Regions from separate parts of the Streptomyces sp. NPDC088554 genome, predicted to be linked through region 1. Evidence: riboswitches for the same ligand, from Rfam matches in the RefSeq annotation. Region 1 holds a riboswitch; each other region holds the start of a gene.
The links. Region 1 has a riboswitch for thiamine pyrophosphate ahead of thiC (phosphomethylpyrimidine synthase ThiC). Riboswitches for the same ligand answer to the same signal wherever they lie in the genome.
Positions count from the first base shown of each region.

Region 2: linked by a shared signal. The riboswitch ahead of ACIP8W_RS01660 (thiamine ABC transporter substrate binding subunit) and the one ahead of thiC (phosphomethylpyrimidine synthase ThiC) in region 1 are both predicted to bind thiamine pyrophosphate.
Region 3: linked by a shared signal. The riboswitch ahead of thiO (glycine oxidase ThiO) and the one ahead of thiC (phosphomethylpyrimidine synthase ThiC) in region 1 are both predicted to bind thiamine pyrophosphate.

Region 1 covers NZ_JBIVMF010000038.1:39,796-43,063, forward strand. The annotation lists gene ACIP8W_RS29400 (SsgA family sporulation/cell division regulator) at 1-69, shown strand, start outside; gene ACIP8W_RS29405 (YibE/F family protein) at 155-1,555, opposite strand; TPP riboswitch at 1,626-1,770, shown strand; gene thiC (phosphomethylpyrimidine synthase ThiC) at 1,763-3,268, shown strand, end outside.
Region 2 covers NZ_JBIVMF010000001.1:400,124-403,391, reverse strand. The annotation lists gene ACIP8W_RS01665 (ABC transporter permease) at 1-823, opposite strand, end outside; gene ACIP8W_RS01660 (thiamine ABC transporter substrate binding subunit) at 907-2,016, opposite strand; TPP riboswitch at 2,100-2,224, opposite strand; gene rlmN (23S rRNA (adenine(2503)-C(2))-methyltransferase RlmN) at 2,314-3,268, opposite strand, start outside.
Region 3 covers NZ_JBIVMF010000009.1:235,479-238,746, forward strand. The annotation lists gene ACIP8W_RS13805 (thiazole synthase) at 1-113, opposite strand, end outside; gene thiS (sulfur carrier protein ThiS) at 116-340, opposite strand; gene thiO (glycine oxidase ThiO) at 370-1,584, opposite strand; TPP riboswitch at 1,582-1,695, opposite strand; gene ACIP8W_RS13820 (hypothetical protein) at 1,746-2,105, shown strand; gene ACIP8W_RS13825 (NAD(P)/FAD-dependent oxidoreductase) at 2,113-3,268, shown strand, end outside.

The DNA.
Region 1 (3,268 bases):
CTCAGCGATTTCGAGGGCAATCTGGAGGATGCGCTCGGACGCATCCTTGCCGAGGAGAACGCAGGCTGAACGGGGCCGTCCGGGTGGTTTCGAGGCCGTACCGACAGCGGGTGGTACGGCCTCGGGCCTCCCGGCCCCCTCCGGGACCGTACGGCTACTTCTTGCGGCGGCGGCCCCGGCCGCCGAGCGTGCGTGCCGAGATGCTCGGCACCGGTGTGGAGAGGGTCTCCTCCCGCCCCGCGGGTGCCGGACCGTCTGTGTCCGGTCCGGAGCCCGTGGGGGTCGGCTGAGCCGTGTTCCCAGGGGTCTGCCGGTCGGCCGAGACCACCAGGGCCGCCAGCGCGGTGGTCACCGGGACCGACGCGACCAGACCGATCGAACCCACCAGGGTCCGTACGATCTCCTCCGCCACCAGCTCGCTGTTGGCGACCGAGCCCACGCTCGACTGCGCGATCGAGAAGAGCAGCAGCAGCGGCAGCGCCGCACCCGCGTAGGCGAGCACGAGCGTGTTGACGACCGAGGCGATGTGGTCCCGACCGATTCGGATGCCCGCCCGGTAGAGCGCGCGGGGCCCCATCGTCGGATCCGCCTGGCGCAGCTCCCAGACCGCCGAGGTCTGTGTGACCGTCACATCGTCGAGGACACCGAGCGATCCGATGATGACGCCCGCCAGCAGCAGACCGCTCATATCGATCTCGGGGTAGAGGCCGTGGATCAGCCCGGTGTTGTCGTCCGTGTTGCCCGTCAGGCTCGCCCAGCCGATGAAGAGCGATCCCAGCAGGCCGATCAGCAGCAGGGAGATCAGCGTGCCGAGGACCGCGACCGAGGTGCGGGCCGTCAGACCGTGGCAGGCGTAGAGGGCGATCAACATGATCGCGCTGGCCCCGACCACCGCCACGATCAGCGGGTTCGAGCCCTGAAGGATCGCGGGCAGGATGAACAGCGTCAGAATGGCGAACGAGACGACGAGCGCGACCAGCGCCATGACACCACGCATCCGTCCCACCGCGATCACCGCGAGCGCGAAGATGCCGGCCAGCAGCGCCATGGGGAACTTGCGGTCCACATCGGTCACCGAGTATTGGAGATCACGGGGCGCGTCGGGTGCGTATGCCACCACGACGCCCTGTTTCACGTGAAACTGCCGTGGTGCGTCCGGCTGGACGACCTCGACGAAGGTCCGGCCCTTCTCCTTGCCGGAAGTCACCTCGACCGTCGCCTTCTTGCACTCCCCGGTCTCCCCCCGCGCCGCCTCGCGTCCCTGGGGCGTCGAGGTGCCGGAGGACGGGATCTGCGAGGCGTTCACGTCCTTGCAGTCGACCCGCTCGATCTGCACCACCCGGCCCTGCTCGGTCTGCCGGTCGAAGCCGACCCCCGTGCGTTCGTGCGCCGGAGCGCCGCCCGGCCAGAGCACGGCGAGCCCGATGACCACCGCGGTCGCGAACGGGATCAGAACCGCCGCGATCACCTTGCGGAGGTGTCGGGAGACGGGTGCGGCGGGGCCGTGGCTGTGCGAGTGGCCGTGCGGTTCGTGAGTCTGCTGGGATGAGGTCACCGACCGATCATCGCAAGAAGGGTGGGGCCCTCTGTTCAGCACGCCGGAAATGACGCTAGCGTGGGGGCACCTTTGCACACGCGGGAGCTCGGAGCACCGGGCTGAGAGGGCGCTGAACGAGGGGTCCCGGGACTTTTCCCCGGACGCCTGAGCTGCGCCGACCGCTGAACCTGTTACCGGGTAATGCCGGCGTAGGGAGTAGGTCTCATGACCGTTCAGGACACACGCACGCCTGCCTCGGATTCGGGGAATCCGGACGGGACCGTAAGGTCCATCGGCTGGCACAAGGGATATGTCCGGGGTTCCCGTCCGGATCTCCAGGTGCCGGTCCGCAGGGTGCACCTCACCACGGGCGCGGATGTGACGCTGTACGACACGTCGGGGCCGTACACCGACCCCGCTGTCGACACCGAGGTACGCCGGGGCCTCGCGCCCCTGCGGGAGAGCTGGATCATCACGCGCGGCGACACCGAGGAGTACGAGGGCAGGCCCGTCCGCCCCGAGGACGACGGGCTCAAGCACACCTCGCCGCGCGGGGGGCTGCTCCGGAGCGGAGCGACTGATCTGCGGGGCCTCGACGCGGTGTTCCCCGGCCGTCCGCGCAGGCCGCGGCGGTCCAGGGGCGGGCAGCCGGTGACACAGCTCGCGTATGCCCGCCGAGGGGAGATCACCCCGGAGATGGAGTACGTCGCGATCCGCGAGAACGTGCCCCCGGAGGTCGTACGCGAGGAGATCGCGGCCGGGCGTGCCGTACTGCCGGCGAACGTCAATCACCCGGAGACCGAACCGATGATCATCGGGAAGCGGTTCCTGGTGAAGGTCAACGCCAACATCGGCAACTCCGCGGTCACCTCCTCCATCGAGGCGGAGGTGGAGAAGATGACCTGGGCGACCCGCTGGGGCGCGGACACGGTCATGGACCTCTCCACCGGCCGCAATATCCACACCACCCGGGAGTGGGTGCTGCGCAACTCCCCCGTGCCCATCGGTACTGTGCCGCTCTATCAGGCGCTCGAAAAGGTCGACGGCAAGGCCGAGGAGCTGACCTGGGAAATTTATCGGGACACGGTGATCGAACAGGCCGAGCAGGGCGTCGACTACATGACGGTGCACGCGGGCGTACTGCTGCGGTACGTGTCGCTGACGGCCCGTCGCAAGACGGGCATCGTCTCGCGCGGCGGATCGATCATGGCCGCCTGGTGTCTCGCGCACCACAAGGAGTCGTTCCTGTACGAGAACTTCGAGGAGCTGTGCGAGATCCTCGCGGCCTACGACGTGACGTACTCCCTGGGCGACGGTCTGCGGCCGGGTTCCATCGCGGACGCCAACGACGAGGCGCAGTTCGCGGAGTTGCGCACGCTGGGCGAGCTGAACTCGACGGCCAAGCGGCTGGGGGTGCAGACGATGATCGAGGGCCCTGGCCATGTCCCGATGCACAAGATCAAGGAGAACATCGACCTTCAGCAGGAGATCTGCGAGGAAGCCCCGTTCTACACGCTCGGCCCGCTGACGACCGATGTGGCTCCGGCGTACGACCACATCACCTCCGGTATCGGCGCGGCGATGATCGCGTGGTGGGGGACGGCGATGCTCTGTTACGTGACGCCGAAGGAGCACCTGGGGCTGCCGAACCGGGATGACGTGAAGACGGGGGTCATCACGTACAAGATCGCGGCTCATGCGGCGGATCTCGCCAAGGGACATCCGGGGGCG
Region 2 (3,268 bases), on a different contig from region 1:
ACTGCCCGGCGCCGCGCGGTCTGCTCGCGGTCCGCCCGGGATCCACCAGCCGCAGCGCGGTCTCCCGTTTCCGTACGGTCCACGCGTGCACCGCCAGGATCCCGCCGACGGCCACGAACTGGATCAGGGTCAGCACGGCGGCGGTCGGCAGGTCCAGCAGCTGCGCGGTCTGCCGGTAGATCTCCACCTCCAGGGTGGAGTAGCCGGGTCCGCCGAGGATCTGTACGACGCCGAAGGAGGTGAAGGTGAACAGGAACACCATCAGCGCCGCCGCCGCCACGGCGGGCGCGAGCGCGGGCAGCGTCACCCGCCACCAGGCCGTGAACCGTCCCGCGCCGAGCACCCGCGCGGCCTGCTCCTGGCGCGGGTCGAGCTGTGCCCAGAGGCCGCCCACGGTACGTACGACCACCGCGTAGTTGAAGAAGACATGGGCGAGGAGGATCGCCCAGACAGTGGTGTCGAGCCGTACGCCCCCCAGCTCGTCCAGCAGTCCGCCGCGCCCGAGCAGCGCCAGGAACGCCGTACCGACGACAACGGTCGGCAGGACGAACGGCACGGTGACCACCGCGCGCAGCAGCTGCTTCCCGGGGAAGTCCAGGCGCGCGAAGACATAGGCGCCGGGCAGCGCCACCAGCAGGGTCAGCGCGGTGGAGGCGAGCGCCTGCCAGCCGGTGAACCACAGCACGTCGAGGATGTCCCGGCGGCCCAGGACATCGGCGATCCGGCCGAGCTGCCAGCCGCCGCCGGTCTTCAGCCCGCGCCCGACGATCGCGGCCACCGGGTAGGCGAAGAAGACCGCGAAGAAGGCGACGGGCCCGGCCATGAGGGCGAGCCGCAGCGCGGTGGCGCGCACGGCCCGCCCCTTCATGGACTTCCCCGTGGGCTTCCTCGGGGGCTTCTGCCGTGCTACTTCACTACGAGTGAGGACCACGACTGGATCCACTGCTCACGGTTGGCGGCGATCTTCGCCGGGGCGACGGTTTCCGGCTTGTCGACGGTCGCGCCGAACTCCGTGAACAGCTTCGGCAGCGCGACATCCTTGACCACGGGGTTCACGAACATGCTGAGCGGCATGTCCGCCTGGAACTTCCCGCTGATCAGGAAGTCCAGCAGGGCCTTGCCCCCGGCCTCGTTCTTCGCACCCTTGAGCAGCCCGGCGAACTCGGTCTGCCGGAAGCAGGTGCCGGTGGCGACCCCGGTCGGGGCGGTCTTCGGCCGCGGCTCGGCGTACAGCACCTCGGCCGGCGGGCTGGAGGCGTACGAGACGACGAGGGGCCGGTTCCCCTTGGCCTTCCTGCCGCCCGCGGAGCCCGAGAAGGACTCGTTGTACGCCTGCTCCCAGCCGTCGACGACCTGGACGCCGTTGGCCTTCAGCTTCTTCCAGTAGTCCTGCCAGCCGTCGTCGCCGTACCGCGCGACGGTGCCGAGGAGGAAGCCGAGACCGGGCGACGAGGTGGCGGCGTTCTCGGTGACCAGCAGGTTCTTGTAGGCGGGCTTGACCAGATCGTCGAAGGACTGCGGCGGCGCCAACTTTCTGTCCGCGAAATACTTCTTGTCGTAGTTGATGCAGATATCCCCGGTGTCGATCGGGGTGACCCGGTACTCACCCTTGTCGGGCCGCGCCGCCGTGTCGACCCGCCCGAGCCCCTTCGCCTCGTACGGCGTGAAGATGCCGTTGCCGAGGGCCCGGGAGAGCAGCGTGTTGTCGACGCCGAAGAAAACGTCGCCCTGCGGGGACCCCTTGGTCAGGATCTCCTTGTTGAGGGCCTCGCCCGCGTCCCCGCTCTTCAGCACCCTGACCGTGTAGCCGGTCTCCTTGGTGAACTCCTTGAGCACGGCGGGCGAAGCGTTGAACGAGTCATGGCTGACGAGGGTGACGGTCTTGGACGGGGTCCCTCCGTCGGCCTTCCCCCCGTCGTCGCCACCGCAGGCGGCGAGGAGGGAGACCCCGAGCGCGGCGGCCAGAGCGGCGGCCGCGGCCCTTCCGACTCCGGCGGTGGTGCTGGTGATACTCACTGGTTTTCCTCCTGGGATATCCAGGAGAAGACGCGGCCCTGCCCGGACTCCGGACGGACCGGAACCCGGGCAGGGCGCAACAGCTTGAGTGGTGTCCGAACTTCCTACCCAGAATGACCTGGGCAAGGTTCAGAGGGTCTGCGACCGTTGTCCGCTCTCACGGACCATGCCGCACTCTCAGCGCTGTGGCGCTCCCCTGTCGGAAATTACGATGTATTCAGGTATCGAAAAATTGAAAATGCGATGTTTCAGGAAATCTAACGGTTTCCGGCCAAGATTACCCCGGCGATTCCGCTGCTAGCGCTCCGAAGCCGCCAGCTGCCCGCACGCTCCGTCGATCTCCTGGCCACGGGTGTCCCGTACGGTCACGGGCACCCCGTGCGCGGCGATCGCCTCGACGAACTTCTTCTCGTCCTCGGGGCGCGACGCCGTCCACTTCGAGCCCGGCGTGGGGTTGAGCGGGATCAGGTTGACATGCACCCGCTTCCCCTTCAGTAGCCGGCCCAGCCGGTCGCCGCGCCATGCCTGGTCGTTGATGTCCCTGATCAGGGCGTACTCGATGGAGATCCGGCGGCCGGACTTCTCCGCGTACTCCCAGGCGGCGTCCAGTACCTCCCGGACGTTCCAGCGCGTATTGACCGGGACGAGGGTGTCGCGCAGCTCGTCGTCGGGCGCGTGCAGCGAGACCGCGAGACGGCACTTGAAGCCCTCGTCCGCGAACCGCAGCATCGCCGGGACCAGACCGACCGTCGAAACGGTGATCCCCCGCTGCGAGAGCCCGAGCCCGTCCGGCTCCGGGTCGGTCAGCCGACGGATCGCCCCGACCACCCGCTTGTAGTTGGCGAGGGGCTCACCCATCCCCATGAACACGATGTTCGACAGCCGCGAGGCCCCACCGGGAACCTCCCCGTCACGCAGCGCGCGCATCCCGTCGACGATCTGGTGCACGATCTCCGCGGTCGAGAGATTCCGGTCGAGCCCCGCCTGCCCGGTCGCACAGAACGGACAGTTCATCCCGCACCCGGCCTGGGACGAGATGCACATCGTGACCCTGTCCGGGTAGCGCATCAGCACGGACTCGACGAGCGTGCCGTCGTGCAGCCGCCAGAGCGTCTTGCGGGTGGCGTCGTCGTCGCACGAGATGTGCCGTACCACCGACATCAGATCGGGCAGCAGCTCGGTCGCGAGCCTCTGACGCGCGGCGGCCGGAATGTCCGTCCACTGCTCGGGGTCGTGTGCGTACCGCGCGAAG
Region 3 (3,268 bases), on a different contig from region 1:
CCGGAGGCGGCGAGGGACCGCTCCAGTACGTCGAGGCTGGGCGCCCCGCCGGTCCCCATGATCAGCCGGGAGGTGAAGACGGTGTCCCCGATGATCAGCGGATCGTCGGTCATGGTCAGCCTCCCTGGACGGCGGTGAGGATCTCGATCCGGTCGCCGTCGCCGAGCGGCGTGCCGGACCACCGGGTGCGCGGGACCACGGTCTCGTTGACGGCCGCGGCGACACCCGAGGGCGCGGGGGTGAGGGCGGCGACCACCGTGTCGAGGGTGACCGGGGCGGCCAGCACCCGTGGCTCGCCGTTCACCGAGACGGTCACGGTGGTGGTCATGGTGGTGGTCATGGTGGCGGGTGCGGGGGTGCTGCCGGAGGTCATGCGGACTGCTCCTGACGTACGGAATCGGACGGGAGAACCGTGGGGGAGGCCGTCGGGCGCGCGCCGAAGCGCAGCGGGCTGAAGGCGCGGGCCTCCGCCGGGAGGGCCCCCGTGGTCAGCGCGGTGGCCAGCGCGTCGCCGGTGACCGGGGTGAGCAGCACCCCGTTGCGATAGTGCCCGGTGGCCAGCTGGAGCCCCGGCAGGGCGGTCGGGCCGAGCAGGGGCGCGTTGTCGGGGGAGCAGGGGCGCAGCCCCGCCAGGGTCTCGGTGAGGGGGAGTTCGGTGATGCCGGGGACCAGCTCGTGCGCGTCCCGCAGCAGTTGGTACACGCCGCCCGCGGTGACCGTGGTGTCCCAGCCCAGTTCCTCGCTGGTGGCGCCGACGATCAGCTCGCCGTTCTCGCGCGGCACGAGATAGACATGGCTGCCGCGCACCACGGCCCGTACGGTCCGGGACAGGAAGGGCGCGTACGGACGGGGCACGGTCAGCCGCAGGATCTGGCCCTTCACGGGCCGTACCGGCGGCAGTACTTCCTGCGGTACGCCGGGGAGCCCGCCGCTGAGACTGCCCGCCGCCAGCACGGTCTGGCCGGCGGTGAGCGCGCGGCCGTCGGCGAGCACGGCTCCGGTGGCGCGGTCGCCCGCGACGGTGAGCCGGTCGGCCCGTACGCGGTGGAAGACGACCCCGGCGCGCGCGCAGGCGGCCAGCAGGGCCGTGGCCAGCCGGCGCGGGTCGATCTGGTGGTCGCCGTCGACCCGCAGCCCGCCGCGCACGGCGGGCGCGAGCATCGGCTCCAGGCGGCGGCACTCGCGCCCGGTGAGCCACTCGGAGGCCAGCCCCGAACGCCGCTGGAGGGCGTGCAGGTCGCGCAGTTCGGCGCGGTCGTCGGTGTCGAGGGCGACGGCGAGGGTGCCGCAGGCGCGGTAGCCGGTGTCCAGGCCGCTCGCCGCCTCCAGTTCGGCGACGAACGCGGGATAGCGCGCGGCGGAGGCCAGGTTGAGACCGAGGAGCGTCTGCTCCCCGTAGTGGAGTTCGGTGACGGCGGCGAGCATCCCGGCCGCGACCCGCGCGGCCCCGCCGCCCGGATCGGGGTCCGCGACGGCGGTGCTCAGCCCGCGCTGCGCGGCCCGCCACGCCGTGACGAGGCCGATGATCCCGCCCCCGACGACCAGGACGTCGGGGGCGGTATGGCAGGCAGAAGACGACTGCATGGGCGTCCAGCCCCTCCCTTCGCCGGCATGACCCGGATCAGGTTCGTACGGTCGGAGGCCGCGTCAGCCTCCCTCTCAGCCCGGTGCGTCCGGACTCCCGCGAGGTAGTGTCGCTGGCCAGACTAACGTTCCGCCGCCCGCGCAGTAAGGGAGCCTTCGTCATGGCCCGTTCCTTGGACGGACTCGTCCTCTCCCCGGTCGCCGACCAGGCTCCCGGCCAGGTGGGCACCGGTACCCGCTTCGTCTACCACGAGCGGGACGGCGTGATCCGGGCCCGGTACGAGGGCGGTGACGTGGTGCGCGGACATCTGGTGGGGACCCGCGCGGGCGACCGGCTGGACTTCCGCTACGTACAGCTGAAGCAGGACGGCACGACCTCGTCGGGGCACTGCCTCTCCACGGTCTCCGAGCTGCCCGACGGGCGCGTCAGGCTGACCGAGAGCTGGCGGTGGGAGTCCCAGGAGGGCAGCGGCACCAGCGTCGTGGAGCAGCTGCCGGTCTCCGTGCCGACGGCGGGCTGAGGCACCGATGAGCGAGCCGCGTGTGGTGATCGTCGGAGCCGGGATGGCGGGGGTGCAGACCGCAGTTGCCCTGCGGGAGAAGGGGTACGACGGGCCCGTCACCCTGATCGGGGCCGAGCCGCACCCGCCCTACGACCGGCCGCCGCTGTCCAAGGCGCTGCTGTTGGGCAAGGCGGACAGCTCGGCCTTCGACCTCGACTTCGGCGCGCTCTCCGTCGAGTTGGGGCTCGGCCTGGAGGCGACCGGGCTGCGCCCGGCGGAGCGCGAGATCGACACCGCCGCCGGGCCCGTCCCGTACGACGTCCTGGTGATCGCCACCGGCGCGGAGCCGGTCGGGCTCGCGGGCACCGGGGGCGCGGCCGGTGTCCACGCGCTGCGCACGCTCGACGACGCGGAGGGGCTGCGCCCCGTCCTCGAACAGCGGCGCTCCGTCGTGGTCGTCGGCGCGGGCTGGATCGGCGCGGAGTTCACCACGGCCGCCCGGGAGGCGGGGTGCGCGGTGACGGTCGTCGAGGCGGCGGACCGGCCGCTCGCGGGCGCCCTGCCCGCAGAGGTGACCGCCCCCATGGCGGGCTGGTACGCGGAGAGCGGCGCCGAACTGCTGACGCACGCGCGCGTGGCCGGTGTCGAGCCGGGCGCGGTCCTCCTCGCGGACGGCACCCGGCTGTCCGCCGACGCGGTGGTCGTGGGCATCGGCGCGCGCCCGGCGACCGGCTGGCTGGCCGGGTCCGGCATCGCGCTGGGCGCGGACGGCTCCGTCACCGCCGACGACCGGCTGCGAACCTCGCTGCCGGGGGTGTACGCGGTCGGTGACTGCGCCTCCTTCCCGTCCGCGCGCTACGGCGAGCGGCTGCTCGTCCACCACTGGGACAACGCGCTCCAGGGGCCGCGCACGGTCGCCGCCCAGGTCATGGGCGAGAGCGAACAGGTCTACGACCCGGTGCCGTATTTCTGGTCGGAGCAGTTCGGCCGGTTCGTGCAGTACGCGGGCCACCACACGGCGGCCGGCACCCTGGTGCGGCGCGGCGACCCCGGGGACGCCGCCTGGTCCGTGGTGTGGCTGCGGGACGGGGTGCTGGTGGCCCTGCTGGCGGTCGGCCGCCCCCGGGACCTGGCACAGGGCCGCAAGCTGATCGAGGCGGGCGCCCGCCTCGATCAGCTTG